Regions from separate parts of the Halomonas sp. YLB-10 genome, predicted to be linked through region 1. Evidence: predicted binding sites of a transcription regulator. Region 1 holds the regulator's gene; each other region holds the start of a gene.
What was found. The regulator sigma-54, encoded in region 1, starts transcription at its own class of promoters, with help from an activator protein. The targets are predictions, from matches to a motif close to TGGCACNNNNNTTGCTNT.

Region 1 (10,488 bases):
AAATCCAAGCCCAGCACGGCCAGGGAGGAATACACCACGGTACGGGTGGTGGCCCGCGAAATACCTTCCGAGGTCGGCACCAGATCATACCCCTGGAACACGGCAATCCAGGTGACCACTATGGCGAACACGATGCTCTTGACCACGCCGTTGCCGATATCGGTAAAGAAGCCGACGCTGGCCTGCATGTTGCCCCAGTACGAGCCTTCGAACACCCCGAGCCACTCGACCCCGACCAGGTAGCCGCCGTACACGCCGACCACGCTGAAGCCGATGGTCAACAGCGGCAGCGAGACGAACCCCGCCCACAGGCGTGGCGCCACGATACGACGCAGCGGATCGACGCCGATCATCTCCATGCTGGTCAGCTGCTCGGTGGCCTTCATCAGGCCAATCTCGGCGGTCAGCGCCGAGCCCGCGCGCCCGGCAAACAACAAAGCCGCCACCACCGGCGCCAGTTCACGCAACAGGGCCAACGACACCATCTGGCCGAGCGCGTCCTCGGCACCGAACCCGACCAGGATGGTGTAACCCTGAAGCGCCAGCACCATGCCGATGAACAGCCCCGACACCAGCACGATGGCCAACGACAGCACACCGACCGCATAGACCTGGGCCACCCACAGGCTGAACCCTTCTGCCGAGGGGCGCCCCAGCATGGACTGGCCGAGAAAGATGCTGGCCCGGCCGACGGCCTCCAGCAGGTCGCAGCCGCGCCGTCCCATATGGGTGATTCGTTCGATCATGGACGGCTCCCCTGGCCCAGAATGTCATCGTGAAAATCGTTGGCCGGGTAGTGAAACGGCACAGGGCCATCCGGCTCACCATGCACGAACTGACTGACTCGGGCGTCCTGTTCCACGTCCAGCGATGCCGGCGTGCCGTGGGCCATGACCCGCCCGTCGGCGACCACGTAGACGTAGTCGGCGATGGACAGGGTCTCCTTGATATCGTGGGAGACCACCACCGCCGTCAAGCCCAGCGCCTGATTCAGCCGCCGAATCAACTGGACCAGCACACCCATGGAGATCGGATCCTGGCCGACGAAGGGCTCGTCGTAGAGAATCAATTCAGGATCCAGCGCCACCGCCCGCGCCAGCGCCACACGCCGCGTCATGCCGCCGGACAGCTCTGCTGGCATCAAGTCTCTGGCCCCACGCAGCCCCACCGCCTCGAGCTTCATCAGCACCACGTCACGCACCATGCTTTCCGGCAGATCGGTGTGGACCCGCAACGGAAAGGCCACGTTCTCGTAGACACTGAGATCGGAAAACAGCGCGCCACTCTGGAACAGCATGCCCATGCGCCGACGCATCTGGAACAGATCCTTGCGCGACAGGCGATGGACGTCCTGACCATCGATCAGGACGCGTCCGCCACTGGGGTTGAGCTGCCCCCCGATCAGTTTCAGCAGGGTAGTCTTCCCGGTGCCACTTGGCCCCATGATGGCCGTGATCTTGCCGCGGGGTATGGAGAGATCCACGCCGCGAAAGATATCCCTGTCGCCGCGCGTGAAATGCAGATTCTCCACCTCCACCAAGGAGGAAGCCGTCATCGCAGTCCCTATAGAGTCAGTATCACCGTGAACCGGCGGTTCAGACCGGACGCCCGCCCCGAATCCTCGGATTCGACGCCTGGCCAGACCTGAGCCCGAACCTTGAGAATAGAGCGCCTTGAGCCGCGCTCGGTTTTCGAACATCGTATCTTAACTCAAATGCAGCATGCCAGTGCCCCGGTTGCGCGCTTGCGCGCAGGTTTATCTAAGGGTTCAATGGGCGCCCTTTCTGCAACCAAGTCGTTCTCCATGCTGTTACCGTCTGTCGTCGTCGCCCTGGGCCTGGTGGGCCTGCTCTGGAGCGCGGATCGCTTTGTCGGCGCCGCCGCCGCCACCGCCTACCGCGCCGGCATGAGCATCATGCTGGTCGGCATGACCATCGTCTCCATCGGCACCTCTGCCCCGGAAATCGTGGTCTCGGTGATGGCCTCGCTGGATGGCGCCCCCGACCTGGCCACCGGCAATGCGCTGGGCTCCAATATCGCCAACATCGCGCTGGTACTGGGCGTGACTGCACTGGTGGTGCCGATCCCGGTGCGCTTCACCATCGTGCGCCGCGAGCTGCCACTGCTGTTGGGCGCCACCGGCCTCGCCGGCTACGCCCTGGCCGATGGCAGCCTCGAACGCCTCGACGCGGCCCTGCTGATCGCGCTGCTGGTATTCAGTCTGTGGTGGCTGTTTCGCGCCGACGAGGCCGAACAGGAGATGGCCGACGACATTCCCGGCATGGCACTGGGCAAGGCCATCGGCTGGCTGGTGCTGACCCTGGCGGTGATGATCGTAAGCTCCCGCGCCCTGGTCTGGGGCGCCACTGAGCTGGCACGCACCTTTGGCGTAAGCGAGCTGGTGATCGGTCTGACCGTCGTCGCCATCGGCACCAGCCTGCCGGAACTCGCCGCCTGCGTGGCCAGCGCGCTGAAGCGCCACCACGATCTGGCCATCGGCAACGTCATCGGCTCCAACCTGTTCAATATGCTGGCGGTACTGCCGGTACCGGCGCTGCTGGCGCCGGGAGCCACCGATCCCGCAGCCGCCGGCCGCGACTTTCCGGTAATGCTTGGCCTGACGCTGCTGCTGGCGGCGCTGCTGCTGTGGCAACGCCGAGGGCGCCTGGGGCGCTGGATCGGCGCGCTGCTGGCCTGCACCTATGCGCTTTATCTGACCTGGCTCGGCCTTTCGGTCGCGGCAGGCCCCTTGTGACAACGGCAGTAAACGGCAACAATCATGGCCATGAGCAAACACCCCTCCTCGGCGCAGACGCCGACCCTGAGCGTCCGCGATATCGCACGACGCACCCTGGAGCTGGAACGTGACGCCATCGACGCCCTGATCGGGCGTCTCGACGGCGACTTCGACCGTGCCTGCCAACTGCTGCTGGCCTGCCGCGGCCGGGTGGTCGTCACCGGCATGGGCAAGTCGGGACATGTCGGCGGCAAGATCGCCGCCACCCTGGCAAGCACCGGCACGCCGGCCTTCTTTGTCCATCCCGGCGAAGCCAGTCATGGTGACCTGGGCATGATCACGCCCGGCGACGTCGTCCTGGCACTGTCCAACTCCGGCGAAACCGCCGAGGTCACTGCCCTGCTGCCGCTGCTCAAGCGCATGGGCATTCCACTGATCAGCATGACCGGCCGAGCACAGTCGACCCTGGCCCGCCACGCCGAAGCCCATCTATACGCAGGGGTCGAGCGCGAGGCCTGCCCGCTGGACCTGGCCCCGACCTCTTCGACCACTGCAGCGCTGGCGCTGGGCGACGCCCTGGCGGTGGCGCTGCTCGAGACCCGCGGCTTCACCGCCGAGGATTTCGCCCTGTCCCACCCGGGCGGCAGCCTGGGCAAGCGACTGCTGTTGACCGTGGCCGACCTGATGCATACCGGCGACCGCCTGCCCTCGGTACCGTCGGGCTCGCCGCTGCGCGACGCCCTGCTCGAGATCACCCGTCAAGGACTCGGCTTTACCTGCGTGGTATCCCCCGACGGCACCCTGGCCGGGGTCTATACCGACGGCGACCTGCGCCGCACCCTGGATCGCCATCAGGACTTCAGCTCGCTTACCGTGGATGACGTGATGACCATCCCCGGGCGACGCATCGGCCCCGCCACCCTGGCGGCGGAGGCGGTCAAGCTGATGGAGGAAGGCCGGATCACCGCCCTGGCGGTGGTCGATGACGAGCAGCGCCCAGTCGGTGCACTGCATATGCACGACCTGCTGGCCGCCGGTGTCATCTGAGCCTCATTTATCCCTTTACAAGGAACGCCGTCATGTCTCACGAGCTTCTCGCCTCCCTCGCGCCGGATCTGGTGGAGCGCCTGCGCCACATCAAGCTGCTGGCGCTGGACGTGGACGGCGTACTGACCGATGGTCGACTGTACTTCCACGCCGACGGCTCCGAGCTGAAGGCGTTCAACACCCTGGATGGCCACGGCCTCAAGCTGGCCAAGCGCGCCGGCATCCAGGTGGCCCTGATCACCGGGCGCAGCTCCCCCATGGTCACCCAGAGAGCCAGAGCACTCGGCATCGAGCACGTACAGCAAGGGGTCGAGCGCAAGCTGCCCGCCCTTGAATCGCTGTGCGATTCGCTTGGCCTGACCCTCGACCAGGTCGCCTACTGCGGCGATGACCTGCCGGATCTGCCCTGCATCCATCGCAGTGCGGTCGGCATCACCGTGCCAGGCGCCCCCTGCTACCTTCGTCAGCACGCCGACTGGGTCACCCAGGTTGCCGGCGGACATGGCGCGGTGCGCGAGATCACCGACACCCTGCTGATGGCCCAGGGCCGCCTCGACGATATCATCGACAGCTACCTGAGCAACGGACCGCTGACATGAAACTGAGCGCACTGCGTCCAGGCTTTCGCTTCTGGCTGGTCATCCTGCTGCTGGTACTCGGTGGCGGCCTGACGTTGCTCGACCCCCGCGAGAGCAACGTCCCCGACCTGGTACCCAATGACAAGGCTGGCGAGCCCGACTACTACCTGGTGGATGCCCGCCTGACCCGCTTCGATGCCCAGGGCACCCCCCACCAACGCATCGATACGCCACGCCTTGTGCACACACCGCTCGACGACATCACCCGGGTGGACCAGCCGGACCTTGCGCTGATCGACGACAGCGGCCGAGAGTGGATCGCCGACGCCGACAACGGTGAACTGGGTCCGGACGGCAACCCCCTGACCCTGTCGGGCGACGCCCATCTCGAGGCCCCCGCAGAGCGTTGGCAGCTTGATACAGAGGTATTGGTCTACGACAGCGACAGTGGCCATGTCTGGAGCGAAACGCCAGCCGTCCTACGCCAACCCCCTCAACAGATGCAAGGGGAGCGCTTCGACGCCTGGATCCATGACAATACCGCTCGCCTGACCGACAATGTCACCGGTCATCATCCGCCAGAGCCTCAATAAGGAGCCCCTTCCATGATGCGTCCAAGTCCCGCCCTCCTGCTTGCCCTGGCCCTTGGCCTGGCCGCCGGCGCCACCGGCAGCAGTGTCCTGGCGCTGGAAAGTGATCGCAGCGCACCGATTCAGGTGGAGGCCGACCAGCTGGATCTCGATGATCGCGCCGGTACCGCGGTCTATACCGGCGACGTGCGCATTGTGCAAGGCAGCATGATCCTCACCGGCGAACGCGTCGAGATCCAGCGCAACGACCAAGGACAACTGTCACTGGCGACCGCGACCGGCTCACGTGCCTACCTCGAGCAGAAGCCATCCCCGGAAGAACCGGTGGTCAAGGGCTGGGGCCGCAAGGTGATCTACCACGTGGCCGAACGCCGCATGGAGCTGATCGACCAGGCTGAGCTGCACAAGGCCAATGACACCTTCGACGGTGCCTATCTGGAGTACTTCCTCGATCGCCGCGTGGTCCAGGCCCGCTCCAGCGCCCAGGGCGTCCAGGGCGAGCAGCGCATTCGCATGACCCTCGAGCCGGAAAGCCAAGGAAACTGATGAAGACTCTCCACGCTCGCCATCTGGCCAAGAGCTACAAGAAGCGTCGCGTCGTCCAGGACATCAGCCTGTCGATCGAGCAGGGCAGCATCGTCGGTCTGCTGGGCCCCAACGGGGCCGGCAAGACCACCTCCTTCTACATGATCGTCGGCCTGGTCAGAGCCGACGCCGGCAGCATCAGCATCGATGATCGGGACCTGAGCCGCGCGGCCATGCATCAGCGCGCGCTGGCCGGTATCGGCTACCTGCCTCAGGAGGCTTCGATCTTTCGCAAGCTGTCGGTGGCCGACAACATCATGGCGATCCTCGAGACCCGCAAGGACCTCGACCGCGAGGGCCGAGAAGCACGTCTCGAGCAACTCCTCGAGGACTTCCACGTCAGCCATATTCGCGACAACCCCGGCATGAGCCTGTCCGGCGGGGAGCGGCGCCGGGTCGAGATCGCCCGCGCCCTGGCCACCGAGCCGGCCTTTATCCTGCTCGATGAACCCTTCGCCGGGGTCGACCCGATCTCGGTGGGCGAGATCAAGTCCATCATTCGTCAACTCAAGGCCCGCGATATCGGCGTCCTGATCACCGATCACAACGTGCGCGAGACCCTCGATATCTGCGATCGTGCCTACATCGTCGGCGACGGCCAGATCATCGCCGAGGGCAGCGCCGAGTCCATCCTTGCCAACCAGCGCGTCAAGGAGGTCTACCTGGGCGAAAACTTCCGCCTTTAGACCGCAGGGCCGCCCGACAGCCGCAGTCGCCTCAAGCGGCCGCAACACTTGCCAGCATCAGCATCCAAGCGCCGGCCCCGAAAGGGTCGGCCTCACCTTGCACACAGGGCCTCCCTCGAAAGAAACACCTCCCCCCCTACCAAGTTGTTCCACATCGACCTTTTCACTCCCTCCCACAGGTCAAAAAACACCAACTTGGCAAGATGCTTGCATGTCTGATGACTCGTCGTTAGGGTAAAGCCTTTCGACAACACTGGTGGATCCCGACCCATGGCCCTCAAGGCGTCACTGCAGCTGCGCATCGGTACCCAGCTGACCATGACCCCGCAACTGCAACAGGCGATCGGCCTGCTGCAGCTTTCGACTCTGGACCTGCGCCAGGAGGTCCAGCAGGCGCTGGAGGCCAACCCCATGCTCGAACTCGAGGACGAGTTCGGCGAACAGCAGACCAGGGAAGCCGCGGAAGATGACTGGGCGGATCAGATTCCCTCGGAACTCAGTGTGGACAGCGACTGGTCCGACACCTACCAGGACCTGGGCACCACCCCCGCCGGCAGTGGCGAGGCGGCGGATTTCGAGCGCCAGGCAAGCTCCCAGTCACTGCACAGCCACCTGAGCTGGCAACTGGCGATGCTCGACGTCAGCGACCAGGAGCGCCTGATCGCCGAGAGCCTGCTCGACGCGGTCAACGCCGACGGCTATCTCGAGCAGACACTGGATGACATCGCCCAGGGGCTCGAGCAAGACGGTCGTCGCCCCCCTCCCCTCGCCGAGGTGGAGGCGGTGCTGGTTCGGCTGCAACAGTTCGAACCGACCGGAGTGTTCGCCCGCGACCTGCGCGAGTGTTTGATGCTGCAACTGGATAGTCTGCCTCGCGATACCGTCCTGCTGCCCCAGGCCGGACGACTGGTAAGACAGTTTCTCGAGGCACTGGCCAGCGGCGACCGACGTCTGCTGAAGCGCCGGCTAGGACTCGATGACGACCAACTCGACAGCGTCATCGAGCTGATCCGAAGCCTCGACCCACGTCCCGGCAGCCAGTTCGGTGACAGCGATAACGACTACGTCATTCCCGACCTGGTGGTACGCCACACCGAAGAGGGCTGGCGCGTTGAACTCAACCCGGATGCAATGCCCCGACTGCGCATCCAGCCCGACTACGCTGCGCTGATTCGGCGCGCGGACAAGAGCCAGGACAACCAGTTCCTCAAGGACCACCTGCAGGAGGCGCGCTGGCTGATCAAGAGTCTGTCCAGCCGCAACGACACCTTGCTGAAGGTCGGCCGGGAAATCATGGTGCGTCAGATCGACTTCCTCGAGCAGGGAGAAGCGGCCATGAAACCGTTGGTGCTGGCCGATATCGCAGACAAGGTGGAGATGCACGAGTCCACCATCTCCCGCGTGACCACCCAGAAGTTCGTGCACACGCCTCGCGGCGTGTTCGAGTTGAAGTATTTTTTCTCGAGCCAGGTCGGCCAGGATGGCGACGCCCATTCCAGTACCGCCATCCGCGCCATGATCAAATCGTTGATTCAAAAGGAACCTGCCCGCAAACCTCTGTCGGACAGCAAACTGGTGGAATTGCTGGCGGAAGACGGTGTCAATGTCGCCAGACGCACCGTGGCAAAGTACCGGGAAGCCATGAATATTCCGTCTTCCAGCGAGCGCAAGCGACTGCGCTGAGGCCTTGCGCTGCGGCGTCGCTAGCCTAGTTATCGGGAAAGCGCAAGCACTTGAAATTTCGCATGACATCTGCGTCTTTCTGCGTAGCGTCGAGGGGGTTTGCAGGATCGGAAAAAGGGTTACAATCAAGCCACCACCCGAAAGAGCAAGGAGCCTGTCATGCAAGTCAACATCACCGGCCACCACGTCGAATTGACCGATCCCCTGCGTGACTACGTACAAGAGAAGCTCGCCCGTGTGGAGCGCCACTACGACAACATCACCAACGTCCAGGTGACCCTCTCGGTGGAAAAGGAACGCCAGCTGGCCGCCTGCACCCTTCACGCCGCCGGTGCCGACCTGCATGCCGAAGCGCAGGACGGCGACATGTATGCTGCTATCGACGCCCTTGCCGACAAGCTGGACCGCCAGCTGGTCAAGCACAAGGAAAAATCCCAAGCCCGCGCCCAAGGCGCCGGAATTCGCTGACTCTCATGACATTGGAAGCCATTCTCCCTCCCGAGCGCACATTGTTCGATGTCCCGGGAGGCAGCAAGAAGAGGGTGCTGGAGTTTTTCAGCACCTTCATTGCGCAGAACACCCCGAGCCTGGACAGCCAGGAGGTCTTCAGTCGGCTGATCGGACGTGAGCGCCTGGGCAGTACCGGCATCGGCAATGGCGTCGCCATTCCCCATGCCCGCAACCCCCACTGCAAGGCGCCCATCTCCGGCTTCCTCAAACTCGCGGAACCTGTCGACTTCGATGCCATCGATGGTGAGCCCGTCGATCTGGTGTTCGTGCTGCTGGTGCCGGAAGAGGCCGACGACGCCCATCTTGCCCTGCTCGGCCAGGTCGCTGGCGTCATGAACGACGCCGACACACGTCACCGTCTGCGCCACGCCAGCTCTCAGCGCGAGCTTCACGAGCGCCTGCAGGAAGCCATCCGCCAACAGGCGCCAGGGGACGACACTCCCTCCTGATCGCGGCCTTGCCTAGGCCATCAGCAATGGACGCCTGCCCAAGGAGACAGGACATGCAGCTCGTGATCATCAGTGGTCGCTCCGGCTCGGGAAAGTCCGTGGCCCTTCAGGCCCTGGAGGACCTGGGGTTCTACGCCATCGACAACCTTCCCGCGACCTTGCTGGGCGCCTTGGTGGACGAGCTGGAAAACGGTCATTCCCGCCGTATCGCCGTCAGCGTCGACGCCCGCAACCTGCCTGAGGCGCTGGAACGCTTCCCCGCCCAGCTGGCGTCCCTCAAGCAGAGTCCGATCGACTGCCAGGTGGTCTACCTGACCAGTGATGCGCGAATTCTGCTCGAGCGTTATTCCCACACGCGGCGCCGTCACCCCCTGACCCGTGATAGCGACATGACCCTGGCGGAAGCCATCGAGTCCGAACAGAAGGCCCTTTCGGGCATTCGAGACCTGGCCGATCTGGTCATCGACAGCTCTCGCCTGTCGGTACACGAACTGCGTTCGCGCATCGCCGAACAGGTCGCCGACCACCGCAGCGGCCAGTTGAGCCTGACCGTGGAGTCCTTCGGCTTCAAGCGTGGCGTGCCGCCGGATGCAGACATCGTGTTCGATGCCCGCTGTCTGCCCAACCCCTACTGGGAACCATCGCTGCGTGATGCCAATGGCTGCGATCCCAGCGTCATCGACTTCCTCGAACGCTATCAGGACGTCGCCGACATGAAACGCGACATTCTCGCCTGGGTGCGCACCTGGCTACCGCGCTATCAGCAAAGCCAGCGCAGCTACCTCACCGTGGCGGTGGGCTGCACCGGAGGACAGCATCGTTCGGTCTACCTGGCCGAGGGAATCGCCTCGGCCCTGGCCGACCAGCATCCCCGCGTCCGTCTACGCCACCGCGAACTCGGCCAGCAACGCCGACTGGACAGCGGAGGACTCTAGGCGTGGCCCGACGCACCCTGACCCTGACCAATCGTCGTGGCCTGCATGCACGCGCCGCGACACGCCTGGTCACCTGCTGCCAACCCTTTGACGCCACCGTCACCGTCCACCATGGCAGCCGCTCGGGTGACGCCGCCAACATCATGTCGCTGCTGATGCTGGCCGCCCCCTGCGGTACGGAGCTGACCCTGGAGGCCGAAGGCAAGGACGCGGACGCGGTGCTGGACGCTCTGGAGGCACTGTTCGACGCACGCTTCGACGAAGACGCCTGACGTCTTCCCTCTCCTTGTTTTGACCGCCACCCCCTGCCTGCCAAGGACGCCATGCAACTGATCCAGACCGGCAAGTACACCGAGGTCCACTACGATCCGGACCAGGACGCCTTCATCAAGACCTTCACGCCCAAGACCAGCGATCGCTGGCGCTACCGCCTGGGCATCCGGCGCTACCCCGGCCACAACTTTCGCTATGTCGCCGGCCGACTGGAGCGACTGGGTATCGCCACACCGAAAATCCTGTCGGCAGAGCGCTATCGCCTGGTCACCGCCAACGTGCACGGCATCGCGCTTAAAAAGCTGGTCCTCGACTCTCCGGAACTGCAGAACCGCTACCTGGACATTCTCGAAGCCTTGTACCGTGACCGTATCCACTGTCGTGGCCTGCACACAGAGAACTTCCTGGTCGTCGA
Region 2 (10,488 bases), on a different contig from region 1:
CCACGCCGATCTCGATATGCTCACGCACACTGCCCGTGGCGTGATCCACATCCCGGGACGTCACCCGCCACAGACCGGCGAAGACCGACTCCTGAATCTCGACAGCATTCTTGCCACCGACCTTGATCGCGACCTCACCCTCGCCGAGCGCATCGGCCAGCGCCTTGCGATTCTCGGCATCGAGCGACGGCAGCTCGACCACCAGGTTGCCGCCCTCCGGCGTCCACTGGGCGGCCCTGTAGGCCAGAGCGCTGAGGGCATCCAGCGCCGGCCGGATGCGCTCGGGGTCCTCCACCTCGGGAAAGCTCGGCTGAAAGGTGCTCATTCCCGATGGCATCGGCAGGTAATCGAGCACGGCCTCCTCGGGCTGGCTGCCAGGCCCGATACCCGGCGATGACGGCATGAATCCCTGGGTCATGTTCGAACACTCCCGTCGCGAGCGATGATATTGGCGCTGGCAGACGTCCCTTGAAGAATGGCGTGGATCTCGCCCAGGTAGTCGTCCCAGTCGCGCACCTTCGAGATCACACCGGTCATCCGCCCGTCCTGGAAAAACAGCAGTGAAGGCACCGGCCACACCTGAAAGCGTTCGCGGGTGGCGTCTTCTTCCGCGCGATCCACCACCGCGGGCTCAAACCGCCCCGGGAAGGCCTTGACCAACTCCGGCAGAATGGCGGCCACATCGTTGGTCTCGAGGTTGGTGGCCGGATCGCCACTGAGAAACAGCACCCGGGCGCCTGGCCCCGTCACGAAGGCCGCCAGTTCCTCCCCGGCGAGGCAGGGATAGTCCAGTTCATTGATCAGCCGGTGCAATGGCCCCGTCATTGGCGTGACTCCCTTGTCGCTCACTCGCTTGTGTTGTCGATCACCCGCTTTCTTTGTGACCCGTGGCGTACTCAGCCGGTGGAGGCACCCGCCTTGCGCGCCGCCTCCAGATGCGGCGGCAGGCGGGGTTCGCCCTGCTCCAGGTCTGCAAACAGTCCCGCCTCGACCGTCCCTCCCTCGGCCGCCATGGCCATGGCCCTTAGCGCGTCGCTGATGCGCAGCGCCTCATCGGCCTCCAGCACCCGGCGCGCCGCTCCCAGAAATACCAGCAGCCAATCGCCGGGGCTCACCGCCTCGACCAGGGAAATATCGACCTCTTGTCGATCCTCTGCCCCGTCGCTGACACAAATGGCGAGCGTCCCGCTGGCCTCAAGCACCCGCATGGGAATGCCAATGCACATATCGCGGCTACTCCTTTGCAGGGCTTTCGGCTACACCATCCTGCTCGCTTCCCGCCTCGCGAGACGGGTCGCCGTGCGCCCCGTCAGGATGGCCAATGTCCCTCGCCAGAAAGCGCGGATCACCCACACGGCAGGCCTCGCGCGGCGAGGGACGCAGGTTTTCGTAGTGGTGAAGGGCGAGCGCCGAAGGCGCCAGTTCGGCGATGGGGGCCTGGTGATCGCGGCTGTGTCCGGGGCTGTGTTGAGAGCCGTGTTCGGGGCTCTGTTGGGAGCGAAGCTCAGGCCTGGCGCCCCAGGACGCCAGCTCATCGACCACCAGGCGGATCACCTCGTCGATTCGCGCGGCGATCTCCGGTCGCAGCGAGCCGCCATAATCGTCCAGCACCGAGGGCTGAACACCCACCAGCATCACCCGCTGTGGCTGCCAGCCGAGTAGCTGCGCCGCCGCCAGCACCTCCTGAAAGCCGGTCTGGTGCAGCGACATCTTCTTGGCGCCCATGAAGCTCGGCACCGCGTCATCGCGCACCACATGCACACTGCCCGGGGCCAGGCCGTAGTCGATGGCATCGATGATCAGCAGGCACTCGCAGGACTGCACGTAGGGCAGCAGGTAGAGTCCCTGGGTGCCGCCGTCCATCACGGTCACCTCCTCGGCAAACGTATAGCGCTGGTGAAGCGCCTCCACTGCGCGGACTCCGAACCCCTCGTCGGCCCACAGCACATTGCCGATACCCAGCACCAGAATCGATGGTGTCGCCTCGTGATCATCCGTATTCATGCCGGCTCCTTCGCTGCGCCGAATATCTGCCTGCGCTACTTTGGTTGGCTTTATCCTGCGTCTCGTTCTTCGCTCGTTCCTTGACCTTTCTTCGCCTCTTTCAGCGGCTCGCTCTTCGTATGATTCCTGGGTGCATTCGCCATCAAAACATCAAGATGCAGCATGAAAGCCAAAGGCTAGCGACGAAGCGCCTTGCTCACCGTAAAAAAGACACCGAAAAACAAGACAACGACAAACAAGGCACCGAAAAACAAGACGATGAAAAACAGGCTGCCAAAAAACTGCCGAAAACGCTTCCATCTGCCATCCATGGCATATACGAAATCTATTTTTTACATTAAAACAGCCACTTACATGCACATACCCACGACGACCTGAAGAAAATCCCGACCATTTCCGCAGAATAACGCCGCAACCTTTCAATAAAAAACATGCCCATCGTTTCGGCACAGCCATATGGTATATGGCCCTACAAAAGTCCAATAACCGCCGATTCAAAGAGAATCTTTCTCATAAAACACCAGGCAATAATGCTTCAAAAGGTGACTTGTGATTACCTGATTAATGCTCGACCACGACACCTCTCCCACCGGCCTATGCACACGCCTCGCCACCCTCCCTGAACGCCAACAAAAAGCGCCGGAGACCTCACCTGATATTCTCGGTGAAGCCTCCGGCGCCAACGGTCAGCGCTTACGCCCTTCAACGACAGGGCTAACGAGCAACTGCGAGCAATGACAAGTCACGGCGAGCAACGACAACTCACTACAAAGGGTCGTCGTCCTTGAAGGTGCGCTCCCCTGAGATCATGGTCGAGACGATGCTCTGGCGGGACATGATGTCTTCGCGTATCGCCACATACACATGGATGATGATGAAGGTGATCATCACCCACATGCCGAGACGATGCAGGGTATGCACGTCCAGGCTCTGGCCCACCAGCGGGATGACCCAGCCGAACAGCGTGTCCTGCCAACTGCCGCGCAGGGCACCTTCGGCGTAGAGCGCCATTCCGGTCACGATCATGAACAGGGTGCCGAGGGTGATGAAGATGAACATCGCCAACTGTGCCAGCGGGTTGTGGCCCACATACTTGCGCGGGCGCTTCTCCAGAAACAGGTACCAGCGAAGCTCGAACCACACCTCACGCCACCACTGGCCACGATGCAGCGGCAAGCGAAACAGCTGCTTGGCGTGGTGATTACCGACTAGCGACCAGTAGAAGCGAAACAGAAAACCGATCGCCAGGATGTAGCCTGCGGTGAAGTGGGCAAAGCGGATATAGCCCATCACGAAGTGATCGCTGGCCTCACCTGACACCGTCGGCAGCGGCTTGCCGATAAAGTAGCCGGTGACGATCAACACCAGGATGGCCGCCGCATTGGTCCAGTGCCACAGCCGCAGCGGCGCCTCGTAGACGTAGACAGACGTCTGCTTGACCGAGGAAGGCAGCACCCGTTCCTCCCCGGGGCCGAGCTTGCCAGCCTGAGGGTCCTCCGGACTGGCCGTTGCAGCAGGTGACGCTTTCGAGTCATGGGACATGAGACACCCTCCCCCGGCTATCTGACGGTGACGCGAGACAGCTCTTCACCGTCTTCGCTCATCACGTGGGTGGAACAGGCCAGGCACGGATCGAAGGAATGCAGCGTGCGCAGGATCTCCACCGGCTCATCCGGCCGCTCCATGGGCGTATTCAGCAGTGACGCCTCGAAGGCGCCGATGTTGCCCTCCGGGTCCCGCGGGCTGCCGTTCCAGGTGGTCGGCACGATGCACTGGTAGTTCTCGATCTTGCCATCCTTGATGCGGATCCAGTGGCCGTTCATGCCCCGGGGTGCGGCGACCATGCCGACACCGCGAGCCTCCTGGGGCCAGGACGCCGGGTCCCACTTCTCGATATTGGCGGTGGCCAGGTCGCCGGCGCGGATGTTGGCGATCAGCTCATGCCAGTCATCGAGCATCATGGACGCGCAGTAGTGAGCTTCCAGGGCACGGGCCAGGGTACGGCCGATGGTGGTCGGCAGCGCCTGCTTCGGGGTCAGGCGGGTGCCGGCGAGCTGGTTCAGGGCAGCCAGCGACGAGTCCACCTGGTCGATCACGAAGTCATTGCCCTGGGCGTAATTGAGGATGTAGCGCGACAGCGGCCCCACCTCCATGGCGTGGCCACGCCAGCGTGGCGACTTGATCCAGGAGTACTTGGCGGCCTCGTCGATCTCCTCGATCCGGGTGCGGGTGCCGACGGTGCCCTGGCCCAGTTCGTAGTGGTGCTCGGTCTCGCCGTCCCAGGGGTGCAGGCCACGGGACTCGTCGGCGTAGCGGTACCAGGAGTGGGTCACGAATTCCTGGATCTGCTCGGGGTCGGTGGGGTCCACCTCGTGGATCTCGTTCCAGTTGCCGCCAAGGATGGCGCCGCCCTTGAGCTGGTCGGTGGACTTGTCGTAGTTGACCTTGGAGTAGTCGCCGTAGTCCATCACGTTGGTGGCGGACAGTCCCCCGCCGTACAACCAGCCCTTGTAGAAGCTGGCGATGGCGATGACGTCGGGAATATAGACGTTCCTGGAGAAGGCGAAGGCTTCCTCCATCCGCGCACGCACGAAGTTGAGCCGCTCCATGTTGAGTGGCGCCCCGGCCGCCAGATCGCCATCGATATTGATGGCACAGGGCACCCCGCCGACCATGTAGTTGGGGTGGGGGTTCTTGCCGCCGAACACGGTGTGGACCTTGACGATCTCCTTCTGCAGGTCCAGCGCCTCGAGATAGTGAGCGGTCGCCATCAGGTCCGCCTCCGGCGACAGCCGATAGGCGGGATTGTCCCAGTAGCCGTTCTTGAAAAGCCCGAGCTGCCCCGACTCGATAAAGGTCTTCAGGCGATTCTGGACGTCGCGAAAATAGCCCGGCGACGACAGCGGATGGTTGGGGCCGGTCAACTGCTGCAGTTGCGAGGTCGCCCGCGGGTCGGCCCGCAGCGCGTTGACCGGGTTGACCCAGTCCAGCGCGTGCAGGTGATAGAAGTGCACCACGTGGTCATGCCACTGCAGCACCTTGGCCATCATCTCGCGGATCAGGTGGGCGTTGCGCGGGATGCGGATGTCGAGGGCGTCCTCAACCGCGCGCACCGACGCCAGCGCATGACAGCCGGTGCAGACGCCGCAGATGCGCTCGACAAAGGCCCAGGCGTCGCGCGGGTCACGGCCCTTGAGGATGACCTCGAGCCCGCGCCACATGGTGCCGGTGGACACCGCGTTGCGGATGATGTTGTTGTCATCCACGTTGACCTCGCAGCGCATATGCCCCTCGATGCGGGTCACCGGGTCGACGACGATACGCCGTCCGCTTCTGTCCAGATTGAACCCGTTAGGGGTGTTGATCTGCGTCATCAGGCTTCCTCCCTGTTGGCTGACGACTGGCGCTTGACCTGCGCCCGTTTCAAGGCGCTGACGGCGGCGTGGACCGCCACCGCACCGCCCACCCCGGTGGCCACGGCGCCGCCAATCTGGTCGGCGTTGGCCTCGATGCCGAACTGGTGCACGTCCTGCAGCCGGGCGTACCAGGAGCCCTTGTCCCAGAAGCCGTCTTCGGAGCAGCCGATACAGCCGTGGCCGGCCTGGATCGGGAAGCTCACGCCCTCGTTCCAGCGGATGGTCGAACAGGCGTTGTAGGTGGTCGGGCCCTTGCAGCCCACCTTGTACAGGCAGTAGCCGCGACGGGCGCCCTCGTCATCGAAGGACTCGACGAACTGGCCGGCGTCGAAGTGTGGCCGGCGGTAGCACTTGTCGTGGATGCGCTGGGAATAGAACATCTTGGGCCGGCCGGTGCGGTCGAGCTCCGGCAGCCGGTCGAAGGTCAGCATATAGGTGATGACCCCGGTCATGACCTCGGCGATCGGCGGACAGCCCGGCACCTTGATGATCGGCTTGTCGGTGATGACCTTGTGCACCGGGGTCGCCCGGGTGGGGTTGGGGCGCGCCGCCTGGACACAGCCGTGGCTTGCACAGGAGCCCCAGGAGATCACCGCCTTGGCGTGTTCTGCGGTCTCGCGCAGCTGGTCGACGAAGGGCCGCCCACCGACGATGCAGAACATGCCGTCCTCATTGAGCGGCGGGTTGCCCTCCACCGCCAGGATGTAGTTGCCCTTGTAGCGCTCGATGGTGTCGGCCAGGGCTGCCTCGGCCTGATGCCCCGCCGCCGCCATCAGGGTGTCGTCGTAGTCCAGCGAGATCATCGACAGCACCACGTCCTTGACCAGCGGATGGGCCGAACGGATAAACGACTCCGAGCAGCAAGTGCACTCGAGCCCGTGCACCCAGATCACCGGCGTGCGCGGCTTGGTCTCCATGGCGTGGGCGATCCTGGCGGTGTAGGCCGGCCCGAGCCCTAGCGCCGCCGCCGTCAGTGAACAGAACTTCAGAAATGAGCGACGCGTGACCCCCTGTCGCCGCATCACGTCGTAGAAGGTTTCGATGGGCTCCATCGGCAACGACTCCCCTGTCGTGGTCCTGGATCTCGCCACCGGCGTGATCCCCTGATCTGGAGGCGGCCTGCCCTCGGTACGGCCAAGGCCAGAAGCCGACTCAAAGCCTGCGCGCCAGGCCATCCAGATCGCCTGTTGTTGTTTCCCTTATATACGGGGCAAATCCCGTGCCAGGTTGCGGGAAGCACGTCTTTTCAAACACTTGGCGCACTTGACGAGCACATGGCGGTAGCGCCCTTTCCAGCGGCCTCCGTCACGCCAGCACAGAACTCGCGCTACACGGCACACTGGTGGTAGCCGGCTTTCCAGCGCGCTGCGCTGGCGTCGCCGTCCCCGGGGCCGTCACCAGAGCCGTCATCGGGGCCATCACCAAGGCCAGCATCGGGGCCATTGCCGCAACCCAAGCGCTTGACAACAAGTCGGCAATCCGTAGAATACGGCGCCATCCAAAGGCTACGTAGCTCAGTTGGTTAGAGCACATCACTCATAATGATGGGGTCCCCTGTTCGAGTCAGGGCGTAGCCACCAGATACCGAAAGGCCCGTCGATCATCGATCGACGGGCCTTTTCGTTGTGCCTTCCAATGCAACGGTTCAACACCGACGCAGAAAAAACAGAGCGCCTGGCGGTTGCCCGCCAGGCGCTCTGTTATCGTCGTTTCAGTCTTTCAGCAAGCGCTGCGAGCGCTGGCCCTACACCAGTTCGGCGCTGTTGAAGAAGGCCGTCAGTGCCCGAGTCAGGTGTTCCACGTCCTGGCTGCCGGCGGTCTCGCGGATCGAGTGCATCGCCCACTGGGGCACCCCCACGTCCAGCGTCGGCACGCCAAGCTCCGTTGCGGTGATGGGGCCGATGGTGCTGCCGCAGCCCATGTCCGCCCGGGTAATAAAGGTCTGCACCGGCACCTCTACCTTCTCGCACAGGTCACGGAACATCGCCGCCGTGGCGCTGTTGGTGGCGTAGCGCTGGTTGGCGTTGGTCTTGATCACCGGGCCTGCGTTGAGGCTCGGGCCGTGCTGGGCGTCGTGCTTGTCCTTGAAGTTCGGGTGCAGCGCATGGGCGTTGTCGCAGGAGATCATCCGCGAGGACTGGATCAGGCGGATATAGCCTTCCTCGGTGCCCTCGCCCACCTGGCCATTCACCCGCTTGAGCACGTCGGCGAGGAACGGGCCCTGGGCGCCACAGGCGCTGGCGCTACCCACTTCTTCGTGGTCATTGGCGACCAGCACCATGCCCTGTTCGCCGTCGGCGTCGAGCATCGCTTCCAGGCCAATAAAGCAGGACAGCAGGTTGTCCAGGCGGGCGCTGGCGATCAGTTCCTTGCCCACGCCCACCAGCGACGGCGGCTGCAGATCATAGAAGCCCAGCTCGAAGTCCAGCACCTTCACCCCGGTCAGACCGTGCTCCTGCTCCAGCCAGGCCAGCAGCAGGCGATCGAGGTCGTCGTCCTTGCCGCCCTGCAGCACCACCGGCGCCATCTGGGTCTGGGCATTCATCGCCTTGCCGTCGTTGGCTTCACGATCCAGGTGGATGGCCAGGCTCGGGATGATGGCGATGGCCTCGGCGACGTTGAGCAGCACGCCCTCGACCCGCCCATCGGCGTGACGGACATGCAGACGCCCGGCCAGGCCCAGGTCACGGTCGAACCAGGGCGCGAGCAGTGCCCCGCCGTAGACCTGCACGCCAAGCTGCAGCCAGCCCGCCGAGGTCTGGCCGGCGTGGGTCTTCAGCCTGAGATTGGGGCTGTCGGTATGGGCGCCGACCATGCGCAGACTGGTGACCGGCTGGCCCTTCGGCAGGTTGACGGCGATAATCGAAGAATCGTTGCGGGTCACGTAGAAGCGGTCACCGGGAACCAAATCCCAGCTATCGGTCTCCAACAGACGACGGTAGCCGGCGTCCTCGAGCCGCTGAGCCATGTTCGCGGTGGCGTGCCAAGGGCTGGGGGAACGGTGAAGAAACTCAAGCAGCCGACTGAGCCTTTTGGCGCATCCGGCATCATCCTTTGGCAAGCACTCCTGTGACATGGGCGTCCTCTGTTGCATGATAGTGTGGTTCAAGGATTGACCCTAAATGTCGCACAACGGCAAGGGTCAAGGATTGACATCAAGCTGCTACAATGCGAATCCGGTCCAAGGGACCCGCCGACCGAGTCGGTGTCAGACCGACGAGTGTACACGAATCCTGGAGTGCTTCATTGATGAGCCTGATTGAGTCTGCGGGTCGCGCCCTGGCGCTGTCCCTGCTGATCGCGGCCCCTACGGCGCTGGCTACTCCCACGCCCGGCGACGACCAGCGTCAGGCGGCCATGGAGGTGGCCGAATCACTACGCTACGGCCACTACGCGGACGTGAGGCTGGACGACCAATGGTCCAACCGCGCCTTCCAGCGTTATCTGGACGTGCTGGACGGCCAGCGTGCCTACTTCGTGCAGGACGACGTGGATGAGTTCGCTGATCTGCGTACCGGCATGGACGAGGCAATGCTCGAAGGCTCCCTGGAGCGGGCCTACGACCTCTACGAGCGCTACCACGATCGTGCCGAGGCGCGCCTTACGTGGATGCTCGACGAGATCGACCACCTCGACATGAGCTTCAACGGCGAAGGCCGCCTCGAACTCGACCGCGAGGACGCCGCCTGGGCCGCCTCCCAGGCGAGCCTCGACGACTTGTGGCGCAAGCGCCTGGCCAACGCCGCCCTGACGCTGTCGATCAGCGGCCAGGAAGACGACGAGGTCATCGACACCCTGCGCGAGCGCTACGAGACCCAGAAGCATCGCCTCGAGCAGACCAACGCCGAGGACGTGTTCGGGCTGATCATGGCCGCCGCCACCGGCACCGTGGACCCCCACACCGAATACCTGTCGCCGCGCCAGGGTGAGTCCTTCGACATCCAGATGCGCCTCTCGCTCGAGGGCATCGGTGCCCTGCTCCAGGCCGACGGCGAGTACGTCAAGGTCGCGAGCCTGGTGCCCGGTGGCCCGGCCGAGAAGGACGGCGCGCTCAAGCCCGCCGACCGCATCATCGGCGTCGGCCAGGAAGGCGAAGACATCGTCAACGTGGTCGGCATGCGCTTAGACGACGTGGTCGAACTGATTCGTGGGCCCAAGGGCTCCGAGGTACGCCTCGAGGTGGTGCCCGGCGAAGCCGTGGACATGACCCGCTCCACCGTGGTCGACATCACCCGTGACACCGTCAAGCTCGAGGATCAGGCGGCCAGCAGCGAGGTCATCGAGATCCAGCGCGAAGACGGCGTGCACAAGGTCGGCGTGATCGAGGTGCCCGCCTTCTATGTCGACTTCGACGCCTGGCAGGCCGGCGAGGAAAACTACCGCTCCACCACCCGTGACGTCGCCGCCGAGGTCGAGAAACTCAAGGCCGAAGGCATCGAGGGCATCGTGCTGGACCTGCGCAACAACGGCGGCGGCGCGCTGCAGGAAGCCAACTCGATGATCGGCCTGTTCATCGACCGTGGCCCCACCGTGCAGGTACGTGACGCCCGTGGCCGCATCAGCCTGTACGGCGACACCGACAGCGGCACCCTGTATGACGGCCCTCTGGTGGTGCTGGTCAACCGCCTGTCCGCCTCGGCCTCGGAGATCTTCGCCGGTGCCATCCAGGACTACGGTCGCGGCCTGATCGTCGGCTCCAACACCTTCGGCAAGGGCACGGTGCAGACCCTTAATGACCTGAGCTACGGCCAGATCAAGCTGACCCGCGCCAAGTTCTACCGCATCTCTGGCGAGAGCACCCAGAACCGCGGCGTGAAGCCGGACATCATGTACCCGAGCCTGCTCGACCCCGAGATCATCGGCGAGAGTGCGCTGGACAACGCCCTGCCCTGGGACACCGTACGCGACGTCCAGTACCGCAGCTACGGCACCCCGCGCCAGTACCTGAAGGACCTGCGCGCCCGCCACCAGCAGCGTGCCGACGAGCACCCCAACTTCCACTACCTGGAACAGCGGGCAGAGCTAGCGAGCCGTCTGCGCGAGCAGCACACCAGCGTCAGCCTGAACC
Region 3 (10,488 bases), on a different contig from region 1:
GCAAACGGCGAGTCGTTGACCTGGAAGGTCATCGACACGGTGGGCTCGTCGACGGTCAGTGCCGGCAGCGCCTCGACGGCGGCCGGATCACAGATGGTGTCGGAGATCGCCAGGTCGTCGATGCCGGTGATGCAGACGATGTCCCCGGCGGTGGCCTGCTCGGTCTGTACCCGCTCGAGACCCAGGTGGGTCATGACCTGGCCGACCTTGCCCTTGCGGGTCTGGCCTTCCTTGTTGATGACCACCACCTGCTGGTTGGGCGAGATGGCGCCGCGGGTGATGCGGCCAAGGCCAATGACGCCGACGTAGCTGGAGTAGTCGAGTGCCGAGATCTGCATCTGCAGCGGGCCGTCGAGTTCCACCTTGGGCGGCTCGACGATGTCGACGATGGACTGGAACATCGGCGTCATGTCGTCGGACAGCTGGTCAGGCTCGGGACCGGCGATGCCGTTGAGGGCGGAGCAGTAGATGATCGGAAAGTCGAGCTGCTCGTCGCTGGCGCCGAGGTTGTCGAACAGATCGAAGATCTGGTCGATGACCCAGTCCGGGCGTGCGCCGGGGCGATCGATCTTGTTGACCACCACGATCGGCTTGAGGCCCTGATCGAAGGCCTTCTGGGTGACGAAGCGGGTCTGCGGCATGGGGCCGTCGACGGCGTCGACCAGCAGCAGTACCGAGTCCACCATCGACATCACGCGCTCGACCTCGCCGCCGAAGTCGGCGTGTCCAGGGGTGTCGACGATGTTGATGTGGTAGTCCTGTCCCTCGGGGGAATTCCAGCGGATCGCCGTGTTCTTCGCCAGGATGGTGATACCGCGTTCCTTCTCCTGGTCATTGGAGTCCATGATGCGCTCCTGACCCTCGGCCTTGCGGTCCAGAGTGCCAGACTGACTCAACAGCTTGTCGACCAGGGTGGTTTTGCCGTGGTCGACGTGAGCGATGATGGCGATGTTGCGAAGATTCTCGATCACGACGGGATCCTGCTGGAAAAAGTGGGGCAGCATTATAGGGCCTGGGCGATGACAACGACCAGCCTTGTTGGCGCCAATCTCGGCATCGATCCTCAAGATGCTGAACTATCAAGCACCTGCGAGGCGAAAAAAGTAGGCGAAATCGACAGAAAGGACGATCTGACGCTCAGGCGCGCTGCACGACCATCTTGGCGCGACAGGCCTTGAGGCGAGTGGCGAGGTCCTCTACCGCGCTCAAGTCCAGCGACGGGTCGAAGCCTCCCAGCCGATCGAACCAGGTACGTTCGACGCCCAGGGCCCGGGTCGGAGTACGTCGCAGCAGGCTGAGCAGCGATAGCGGACAGGGGCGAGCAGGACGCACCACCGGGCGCGAATCATCGCAGGCGGCTGCCATCATTCGCTCGACCCAGTGGGTGTCCAGAGGGCCGAGGCAGAAGCCAAGCATGCGTCCATTGCTGTGGGAGGCGGCCAGGTTGAGGCGCCGCCCCATGGGCGCGGGCCGGCTGCGCACCTGGCGATAGCCGACGACGGCGTGTTCGCCCGGTTCGCCCAGTAGTGGTGGCGCCATATCGCCATCGTCGATGACGAGGATCTCGCCTCTTCCCTGGAAGAGGGCGACCTGCTGGCGTGCTTCCGCGAGCCGGCGAGGCAGTTCCTTGCCGGTAAGTCGGGCATCAATGATCAAGCTGATTTTCACGACGACACTCCGAGGAGGGTGACGCCGGCCGGCAGGGGAGGCGGTCGGAGTCGAACGTAATAAAGTGTATCTTTGCGTTGCGAAAGGTTCCAGCGCCCACTGACACCTCGCGATCGGCCCGGCAGAGTTTATAGATCCTGTCACAAAGGTCCAAAGTGGTGCGTCGCAGTCTTTATTGCACTTTTGTGGTGCATTGGTCGGCAGATCCTGAAGGTGGTGGGCCTTTGTGCCCTAAGCTGGCGCAAAGGGCCTGTTTGGATAAAAAAGATTTGAAACAATGGGTTGGGATTTTTTTGGTCGATGCTGGTGCAATGCTGGCACGCAATCTGCATTGTGGTTGGCAGTGTCATCGTGTCGCGCACGTTGCCATGGGCAGTGTCCCGGGAGCGTGCTACAAAGGATCCCGGTACCCCTTTTGTTCCCTGGATCATCCCCCGTTTCAAACCGGTGACATGGGATTGGCGCCGTTGCGCAACGCTCGAGTCACGAGACAAGTTCCACTCTGGAGGACCACATGTCAGACAAGACCCTCGCCCTGATCAACGAACATGATGTGAAGTGGGTTGACCTGCGCTTCACCGATACCCGCGGTAAAGAGCAGCACGTCACCATTCCGGCCGCCGAGGTCGACGAAGAGTTCTTCGAGAATGGCCAGATGTTCGATGGTTCCTCCATCAACGGCTGGAAGGGCATCAACGAGTCCGACATGATCCTGCGTCCGGAGGACGGCACCGGCTTCCTCGACCCCTTCACTGAAGACGCGACCCTGATCCTGCGTTGCGACATCATCGAGCCGGCCACCATGCAGGGCTACGAGCGTGATCCGCGCTCCATCGCCAAGCGCGCCGAGGCCTACCTGCAGTCCTCTGGCCTGGGCGACACCGCCTTCTTCGGCCCCGAGCCCGAGTTCTTCATCTTCGACGAGGTGCACTGGAAGGCCGATATCGAAGGCGCCATGTACAAGATCAGCTCCGAAGAGGGTGCCTGGTCCACCGACCGCGCCGTCGAAGGTGGCAACCTCGGTCACCGTCCGCGGGTCAAGGGCGGCTACTTCCCGGTTCCGCCGGTGGACAGCTTCCATGACATGCGCGGTGCCATGTGCAACACCCTCGAGGCCATCGGTCAGAAGGTCGAGGTGCACCACCACGAGGTGTCCAACGCCGGCCAGAACGAGATCGGTGTTGCCTTCAACACCCTGGTCAAGAAGGCCGACGAAGTTCAGGAAATGAAGTACGTGATCCACAATGTGGCTCACGCCTACGGCAAGACCGCCACCTTCATGCCCAAGCCGCTGGTCGGCGACAACGGCAGCGGCATGCACGTCCACCAGTCTTTCTGGAAGGACGGCCAGAACCAGTTTGCCGGTGACGAGTACGCCGGTCTGTCTGAAATGGCGCTTTACTACATCGGCGGTATCATCAAGCACGCCCGCGCCCTGAACGCCTTCACCAACGCTTCTACCAACTCCTACAAGCGTCTGGTGCCGGGCTTCGAAGCGCCGGTCATGCTGGCCTACAGCGCCCGTAACCGTTCTGCTTCCATCCGTATCCCGTACACCGCAAGCCCGAAGGGCAAGCGTGTCGAGGCGCGTTTCCCCGACCCGACCGCCAACCCCTACCTGTGCTTCGCGGCGATGCTGATGGCCGGTATCGACGGCATCAAGAACAAGATCCACCCCGGCGACGCCATGGACAAGAACCTCTATGACCTGCCGCCGGAAGAAGGCAAGGCTATCCCGACCGTGGCCGAGAGCCTCGACCAGGCGCTGGCAGCCCTCGACGAGGACCGCAGCTTCCTGACCGAAGGTGGCGTCTTCACCGACGACATGATCGACGCTTACATCGAGCTCAAGAACGAGGACGTCGAGCGCCTGCGCATGGCGACCCACCCGATCGAGTTCGACATGTACTACAGCTGCTGATCGGCATAGCGCCTCGTGCGTTCCGTCGGCCCCGCGATGATCGCGGGGCCGATTTTTTTTGCGCGGGCCTTGCGCCTGGGCAAGGGATCCCCTTGGCGCGGGTCGTGGCTGACGTCATCCTCGTCAGGGGAAGGTCGGCGAGGGCAATCACGATGATGCAGCGGTGGACGCGCAGGGCAGGCCGGGAGAGGGGCGAGAGCGCTCCCTCGTCGCCGAGTCGACCGTCACTGATGGCCATTGCCTTGCTGGCAGCGTCCGGGCTGGCGTTGCCGGTGGCAGAAACCGTGCCGGCGAGCACCATCTATCGCAGTGTCGGTCCCGACGGCGTCGTGCGCTACAGCGATACCCCCTCGGCCGGCGCCCGCGAGCTGGCACCGCCGCCGTTGTCCAGCGCCCCTGCGCTGGATGTGGCGGCGCCCTCCAGGCCGACGGCGCCTTCAGTACCAGGCCCGGATAGCGACGCCGATATCTTCCAGCCCCACGATGTCCTGGCCATCGCCTCTCCGGCGGATGGCAGCGTGTTGCCCACGGGGGCCGGGGGAAGATTGAAGGTGCTGGCCGCGATCAGCCCGCCTCCGGCGACGGGGGATCGCCTCGGCCTGGAGGTCGACGGTGTGCTCGCCACCAGCGTCACCGGCATCGGCCCACTGTGGCTCACCAATCTGGAGCGTGGCGAGCATCGCCTGGGCCTGGTGGTGCTGGCCCCGTCGGGAGAGGTGCGTCAACGCAGTGCCGATATCGTCATCCACGTACAGCGCGCAAGCCGCCTGCTTCCCGCCAACCCCCTTCGTCCTGCGCCGCCTTGACCCGCGATCTGCGGGCCTTGTGCGGACAGTGATCCAGGCGAGACTGCCCTGCACCAGGTTGGTGCACTAAAATGGTGCGTAGGTGCGCCGACGGTGACCCGCCTCCTCGACAAAAGCACCGTCCTGGCGCCTGCGCGGCGGGAGTGTGCCACTGGCACCAAGGCTGGCCCGCTTCTTGCTTTGAATGTTGTTGTCTGACGCCTGCTCGAGGCCGAGACCTGGACCGCCACCATGGAATGCCGGCTTGGCGCCGTGGCGGCCTCTATCGAGTGGGCGCTTTGCCCCATCAGGATGGACCCATGACGCCTGGCATCATCGAACACCTCACAACTGCGGTCATGCTGCTCGACGGCGAGCTGCGACCGACCTGGATGAACCCGGCGGCCGAGACCCTGCTGGCGGTCAGCGCCAGTCGGGTTGCCGGCGTGGCGCTGACCGACTGGCTCAGCGGCGAGGATGATATCGCCGAGGTGCTGATACGTGCCCGGGATGGGCAGCATCCCTATACCCAGCGGGAGGCGCGGCTGGTCCTCGCCGGTGGAGACCCCCTGACGGTGGACTACACCGTGACGCCGCTGTCGCCTGATGAGCTGCTGCTGGAGATGGAGCCACGGGATCGGCTGTTGCGAATCTCCCGCGAGGAAGCGCTGCAGTCGCGCCAGGAAACCATGAAGGTGCTGGCGCGGGGGCTGGCCCACGAGGTCAAGAACCCCCTGGGGGGGATTCGTGGTGCAGCGCAATTGCTCGAGCGTGACCTGGAGCAGACGCCGGCGCTCAAGGAGTACACCCGGATCATCATCGAAGAGGTGGATCGGCTCCGGGATCTGGTCGATTCCATGCTCGGGCCCAACCGGGTGAGTCGGCGAGAGCCGCTGAACATCCACCGGGTGCTGGAGCGGGTACGCGCGCTGCTATTGGTCGAACAGCCGCGGGTGGGCATCGAGCGCGACTATGATCCCAGCCTGCCGGAGTTGACCGGCGATGAAGCCCAGTTGATCCAGGCGGTGCTCAATGTGGCCCGCAACGCCGTCCAGGCGCTGGTCGAGTCCGAGACACCGAACCCGGTGATGACCCTGAGGACCCGCGCGCGCCGCCAGTTCACCCTGGGCGCCCAGCGCCATCGTCTGGTCTGCGACGTCAGCGTGATCGACAACGGCCCGGGCGTCCCCGAGACGCTGCGCGAGACCCTGTTCTATCCGATGGTGTCCGGTCGTGCCGAGGGCAGCGGCCTGGGGCTGTCGATCGCCCAGTCGGTGCTGCACCAGCACGAAGGGCTGATCGAATGCGAGTCCGAGCCTGGACGTACCGAATTCCGTCTGTTGATTCCCCTGGAGATGAGTCATGACTGATACCGCTCGTGTAATGATCGTCGACGACGACCGGGCCATACGCTGGGTGCTCGAGCGCGCCCTGGCGCAGCCGGACCTTGAGGTCGAGGCGGTCGAGCGGGCCGACGGTATCCTCGATCGACTGCTGGCCGAGCCGCCCGACGTGCTGGTCACCGATATCCGCATGCCAGGTATCGACGGACTCGATCTGATGGCCAAGGTGCGCCAGGTGCACCCGGACCTGCCGGTCATCGTGATGACCGCCCACTCCGACCTGGACAGTGCGGTGGCTTCCTATCAGGGCGGGGCCTTCGAGTACCTGCCCAAGCCGTTCGACGTGGACGAGGCGCTGGCCCTGGTGCGACGCGCGGTGGCCCACGTGCGCGAGCGCCAGCGGCCGGTCAGCGTGCCCGAAGGACTCGACGCCGAGATCATCGGTGAGGCTCCGGCGATGCAGGAGGTGTTCCGGGCCATCGGGCGCCTGGCGCACTCGCATATCACGGTGTTGATCAACGGCGAGTCCGGGACCGGCAAGGAGCGTGTGGCGCGTGCGCTTCATCAGCACAGCCCCCGCGCCGCCAATCCCTTTATTGCCCTCAACATGGCGGCGATCCCGCGGGATCTGATCGAGTCGGAGCTGTTTGGCCACGAGAAGGGCGCCTTCACCGGCGCCAGCGCCAGTCGCCAGGGGCGCTTCGAGCAGGCCAACGGCGGCACCCTGTTCCTCGACGAGATCGGTGACATGCCGTCGGAGACTCAGACCCGGCTGTTGCGGGTGCTGGCCGACGGCGAGTTCTATCGGGTCGGTGGTCATACGCCGGTCAAGGTGGACGTGCGCATCATCGCCGCGACCCACCAGGACCTCGAGACGCTGGTCGCCGATGGCCGCTTTCGTGAGGACCTGTTCCACCGCCTCAACGTCATCCGCGTGCACCTGCCAAGGCTGTCCCAGCGGCGCGAGGATATTCCCCGGCTGGCGCGGCACTTCCTGGTCGAGGCGGCCAAGGAGCTGTCCACCGACGTCAAGGTGCTGACCCGCGAAGCCGAGGAGTTCCTGACCCGGGTGGACTGGCCCGGCAACGTGCGTCAGCTCGAGAACACCTGTCGCTGGCTGACGGTGATGGCCTCCGGGCGCGAGATCCTGGTCGAGGACCTGCCGCCGGAGCTGCGCGGCGGCGATGACAGCGCCGCAGGCGGGGACTGGCGTGAAGCCTTCCGCGCCTGGGCCGACAGCGCCCTGGCCTCCGGCCACACCCACCTGCTCGAGGAGGCGGTGCCGGACTTCGAGCGCATCCTTATCGAGACCGCGCTCAAGCACACCGCCGGGCGCAAGGGCGAGGCTGCCGAGCTGCTGGGCTGGGGGCGCAATACCTTGACCCGCAAGCTGAAGGTGCTGCTGCCGTCGTTGGCGGAAGACCAGGAGGTCTGAGCGGGCCGGGGCGGCGAGTCCGGGGGCACCGATTTAACCAGCCTGCCCGGACCGGCCTACCCCAAGGGGCATATCATCAGCCTGTTATCGGTGGCCTAGAGTGGTGGCGACGTTGCACCGCTACTCTCGGCGTCGGGGGTAGCGTCACGATTCTGAGGCCTACCCCCATGAACCTTTCACGCTCTCGTCGGCTTGGCCTGGTGGCCATGTCGCTGGTTTTCATCTCGAGCCTCTCGCTTGCCCAGGAGCGGTCCTCGCCACGCACCGTACCGGCCAACAGCGAGCCTGCTGCCAGCAGCGAGGATCTTGCTGCCATCGCCAAGGAAACCACCAACCCGGTGGGATCGGCCTGGATGCTGTGGATGCAGAACGACTATACCCACCTGGACGGCGACGACTTCGACGGTCGCTGGTCCAATTCCTTCAAGTTCCAGCCGGTCATGTCCTTCCCCTTCGAGATGGCAGACGACAACTGGAACCTGGTGGTGCGCCCGGTGTTCCAGTACAACTCGAGCCCGATGGACGAGAGCTTCGGTACCCTGGCCCGGGGCGGCAGCCCGCTGGACATCGATCCCGACGAGTGGAGCCGCAATGCTCCCCATCGCGGGCGTACCGAGGGTCTGGGTGACACCGCCCTGGTGACCCTGGCCGGCCCGGCACGCGCCGACGGCGTCATCTGGGGCCTGGGGCTGACCCAGATCTTCCCCACCGCCGAGCATGATGTGCTGGGCCAGGGCAAGTTCCAGGCCGGCCCGGCGGCCCTGATCGCGCGCCTGGCGCCCAATCCCGGCGGCTGGAACATGGGCCTGCTGGCTCAGCACTGGTGGTCCTACGCCGGCGAAGATGACCGCGAACACACCAGTCAGACCGATCTGCAGTACTTCCTCAACTACCGGCTCAGCGGCACCGAACTGGTGGGCATGACGCCCAACGTGCGCATCAACTGGGAGGCCGACAGCGGCGAGAAGGTCAACTTCCCGATCGGCCTGGGCTATTCCAACGTGGTCCGCATGGGCAGCACCCCGGTGCGCCTGGCCGCCGAGATCCAGCACAGCGTGATCCGCGGTGATGAGTGGGATGCGGACTGGAACTTCCGCTTGATGTTCATCCCGGTGGTCAAGAACCCGTTCATGTAACGGCGCTGGCAGCCTACGCAAAGGGGCCCCGCCATGGCGGGGCCCCTTTGCATCTGCGGCCGACCAGCAGGCCCGCTATCAGGCAAGCGTCAGCGGTTCGGTGCGGGCTTCGAGCCAGGCCAGCGCCTGGCCGTCGAGCCTCGGCGCCAGCCGGCGGCGGACCTCGTCGTGGTAGGCGTTGAGCCAGTCGATCTCGGCCTGATCCAGGGTGAACAGGTTCAGGCAGCGGGTGTCGATGGGACACAGGGTCAGGGTCTCGAACTCGAGGAAGTCGCCGAAGTCGCTGGGGGCCGCGGCGCGGTTGGCCACCAGGTTCTCGATGCGCACCCCCCACTGGCCGGGACGGTACACCCCAGGCTCGTTGGAGGTGATCATGCCTTCGCGCATGGCGGTATGTTCGGCGACGGAAGCGCCCGAGCTGATCACCTGAGGACCTTCGTGGACGTTGAGGAAGTAGCCCACGCCGTGGCCGGTACCGTGACCGTAGTCGCGGCCGGTGGCCCACAGCGGCGCCCGCGCCAGAGCGTCCAGCCGCGAGGCGGCGATGCCCTCGGGGAAGCGCGCCCGCGACAGTGCGATCATGCCCTTGAGCACCAGGGTGCAGTCTTCGCGCTGAGCCTCACTGACGGTGCCGACCGGGACCATGCGGGTGATATCGGTGGTGCCACCGCGGTACTGGCCGCCGGAGTCGATCAGCAACAGGCCGTCGCCCTCGATCACCGAATGGGCCTCCTGGGTCGCGCGGTAGTGGGGCAGGGCACCGTTGGCGTTGAAGGCGGCGATGGTATTGAAGCTCTCGCAGACGAAGTCCTCGTCCTTGGCGCGTTCCTCGTACAGGCGGGCTTCGACGTCCAGCTCGGTGACCCGTTCGCCGGCGGCGAAGGCGGCCTCCAGCCAGGCGAAGAAGCGACACAGGGCCGCGCCGTCGGCTTCCATGGCCTGACGCACGAAGCCGAGCTCGTGGGCTGTCTTGATGCCCTTGGCCAGGGTGCTGGGCTGGAAGGCTTCGACCACGGTCATCTCGTCCGGCAGGGCCTGGCGGGTCCCCAGCGTCAGCCGGGCCGGATCGATCAGTACCCGTTCGTCCCGCGGCAGGGCGGACAGCCGCGCCGCCCAGTCGGCGTAGTCGGCCACCTCGACGCCATCGGCCTTGAGCGCATCGACCAGTTCGGGAGCGAGCTTGCCCGGTGCCACGAACAGGGTGGCGGTGGCGCGACCGATCAGCAGGTGGGACAGGAACACCGGATTGAAGCCCACGTCGGCACCGCGCAGGGTGGTCAGCCAGGCGATGTCGTCCAGCGTCGACACCAGATGCCAGTCGGCGTGGTGCTCGGCCATGGCCGTGCGTACCCGGTCCAGACGCTGGCGCCGGGTCTCGTCCAGATAGCGGCTGGCGTGGGGTTCGATGGCCCCGCTCGGCAGGCTCGGGCGATCGCGCCAGATCTCGTCGAGCAGGTCGCTGTCGCCGCGCAGGACGACGCCCCGTTCACCCAGGATGTCCTCGAACTGGCGGCCGTGGGCCAGGGACACCACCTGGGCGTCGTAGCCCAGGGTGTCGCCGGCCTCGAGACGCTCGGCCAGCCACAGCATCGGTGCGCTGGCCTGGCCCTGGGTCAGCTTCATCATGCTGATGCCGGTGCCGGCGAGTTGAGCCTCGGCCTGCACGAAGTAGCGGCTGTCGACCCACAGGCCGGCCTCGTCCTGGGTCACCACCAGGGTACCCACCGAGCCGTCGAAGCCGGACAGCCACTCGCGACCGGCCCAGTGCTCGGGCAGGTATTCGCTGTTGTGCGGATCGCTGGACGGTAGCCACCAGGCATCGATGGCGTGGCGGCGCATCGCCTCGCGCAGATCGCTCAAGCGTTGGCGAGCGGTATCGGCACTGGCTGAGGTCATGCTCAGACTCCTGTTCTGACAATGGCTTCGGCGTCCGCGCGGTGGGCGGCCGCCGGATCGATAAGACGGTGATGCTTCAGCATGCGCTTGAACACCGGCACGAGCAACAGCAGCACCCCGGCGAAGATCACCAGGGCGATAGCCGACCGCCCGAACAGTTCCGGCAACTGCTGAAGCTCCTCGGCGTTGACGTGACCGCCGATCAAGCCAGCCACCAGGTTGCCGAGGGCGGCACCGGTGAACCACAGGCCCATCAACTGGCCCTGGGTGCGACGCGGCGACAGCCCCGACATGGTGGACAGCC

Region 2: a site for sigma-54 is predicted at 6,628-6,645, ahead of EBB56_RS08330 (hydrogenase small subunit). Genes of this name have one in related genera too.
Region 3: a site for sigma-54 is predicted at 1,984-2,001, ahead of glnA (glutamate--ammonia ligase). Genes of this name have one in related genera too.

The regions. Positions count from the first base shown of each region.
Region 1 covers NZ_RRCU01000004.1:145,446-155,933, reverse strand. The annotation lists gene mlaE (lipid asymmetry maintenance ABC transporter permease subunit MlaE) at 1-746, opposite strand, end outside; gene EBB56_RS10630 (ATP-binding cassette domain-containing protein) at 743-1,555, opposite strand; gene EBB56_RS10625 (calcium/sodium antiporter) at 1,805-2,755, shown strand; gene EBB56_RS10620 (KpsF/GutQ family sugar-phosphate isomerase) at 2,786-3,784, shown strand; gene EBB56_RS10615 (HAD family hydrolase) at 3,817-4,383, shown strand; gene lptC (LPS export ABC transporter periplasmic protein LptC) at 4,380-4,955, shown strand; gene lptA (lipopolysaccharide transport periplasmic protein LptA) at 4,968-5,498, shown strand; gene lptB (LPS export ABC transporter ATP-binding protein) at 5,498-6,223, shown strand; gene EBB56_RS10595 (RNA polymerase factor sigma-54) at 6,494-7,906, shown strand; gene hpf (ribosome hibernation-promoting factor, HPF/YfiA family) at 8,066-8,374, shown strand; gene ptsN (PTS IIA-like nitrogen regulatory protein PtsN) at 8,380-8,865, shown strand; gene rapZ (RNase adapter RapZ) at 8,919-9,800, shown strand; gene EBB56_RS10575 (HPr family phosphocarrier protein) at 9,803-10,072, shown strand; gene EBB56_RS10570 (hypothetical protein) at 10,124-10,488, shown strand, end outside.
Region 2 covers NZ_RRCU01000003.1:210,488-220,975, forward strand. The annotation lists gene EBB56_RS08295 (hydrogenase expression/formation protein) at 1-418, opposite strand, end outside; gene EBB56_RS08300 (hydrogenase) at 415-825, opposite strand; gene EBB56_RS08305 (HypC/HybG/HupF family hydrogenase formation chaperone) at 897-1,226, opposite strand; gene EBB56_RS08310 (HyaD/HybD family hydrogenase maturation endopeptidase) at 1,234-2,004, opposite strand; gene EBB56_RS08315 (hypothetical protein) at 2,160-2,345, shown strand; gene cybH (Ni/Fe-hydrogenase, b-type cytochrome subunit) at 2,770-3,546, opposite strand; gene EBB56_RS08325 (nickel-dependent hydrogenase large subunit) at 3,564-5,378, opposite strand; gene EBB56_RS08330 (hydrogenase small subunit) at 5,378-6,472, opposite strand; tRNA gene EBB56_RS08335 (tRNA-Met) at 6,924-7,000, shown strand; gene EBB56_RS08340 (M18 family aminopeptidase) at 7,165-8,496, opposite strand; gene EBB56_RS08345 (carboxy terminal-processing peptidase) at 8,670-10,488, shown strand, end outside.
Region 3 covers NZ_RRCU01000011.1:112,896-123,383, forward strand. The annotation lists gene typA (translational GTPase TypA) at 1-971, opposite strand, end outside; gene EBB56_RS20915 (glycosyltransferase family 2 protein) at 1,138-1,668, opposite strand; gene glnA (glutamate--ammonia ligase) at 2,183-3,589, shown strand; gene EBB56_RS20925 (DUF4124 domain-containing protein) at 3,820-4,395, shown strand; gene glnL (nitrogen regulation protein NR(II)) at 4,695-5,744, shown strand; gene ntrC (nitrogen regulation protein NR(I)) at 5,737-7,152, shown strand; gene EBB56_RS20940 (hypothetical protein) at 7,320-8,288, shown strand; gene EBB56_RS20945 (aminopeptidase P family protein) at 8,367-10,184, opposite strand; gene EBB56_RS20950 (peptide MFS transporter) at 10,187-10,488, opposite strand, start outside.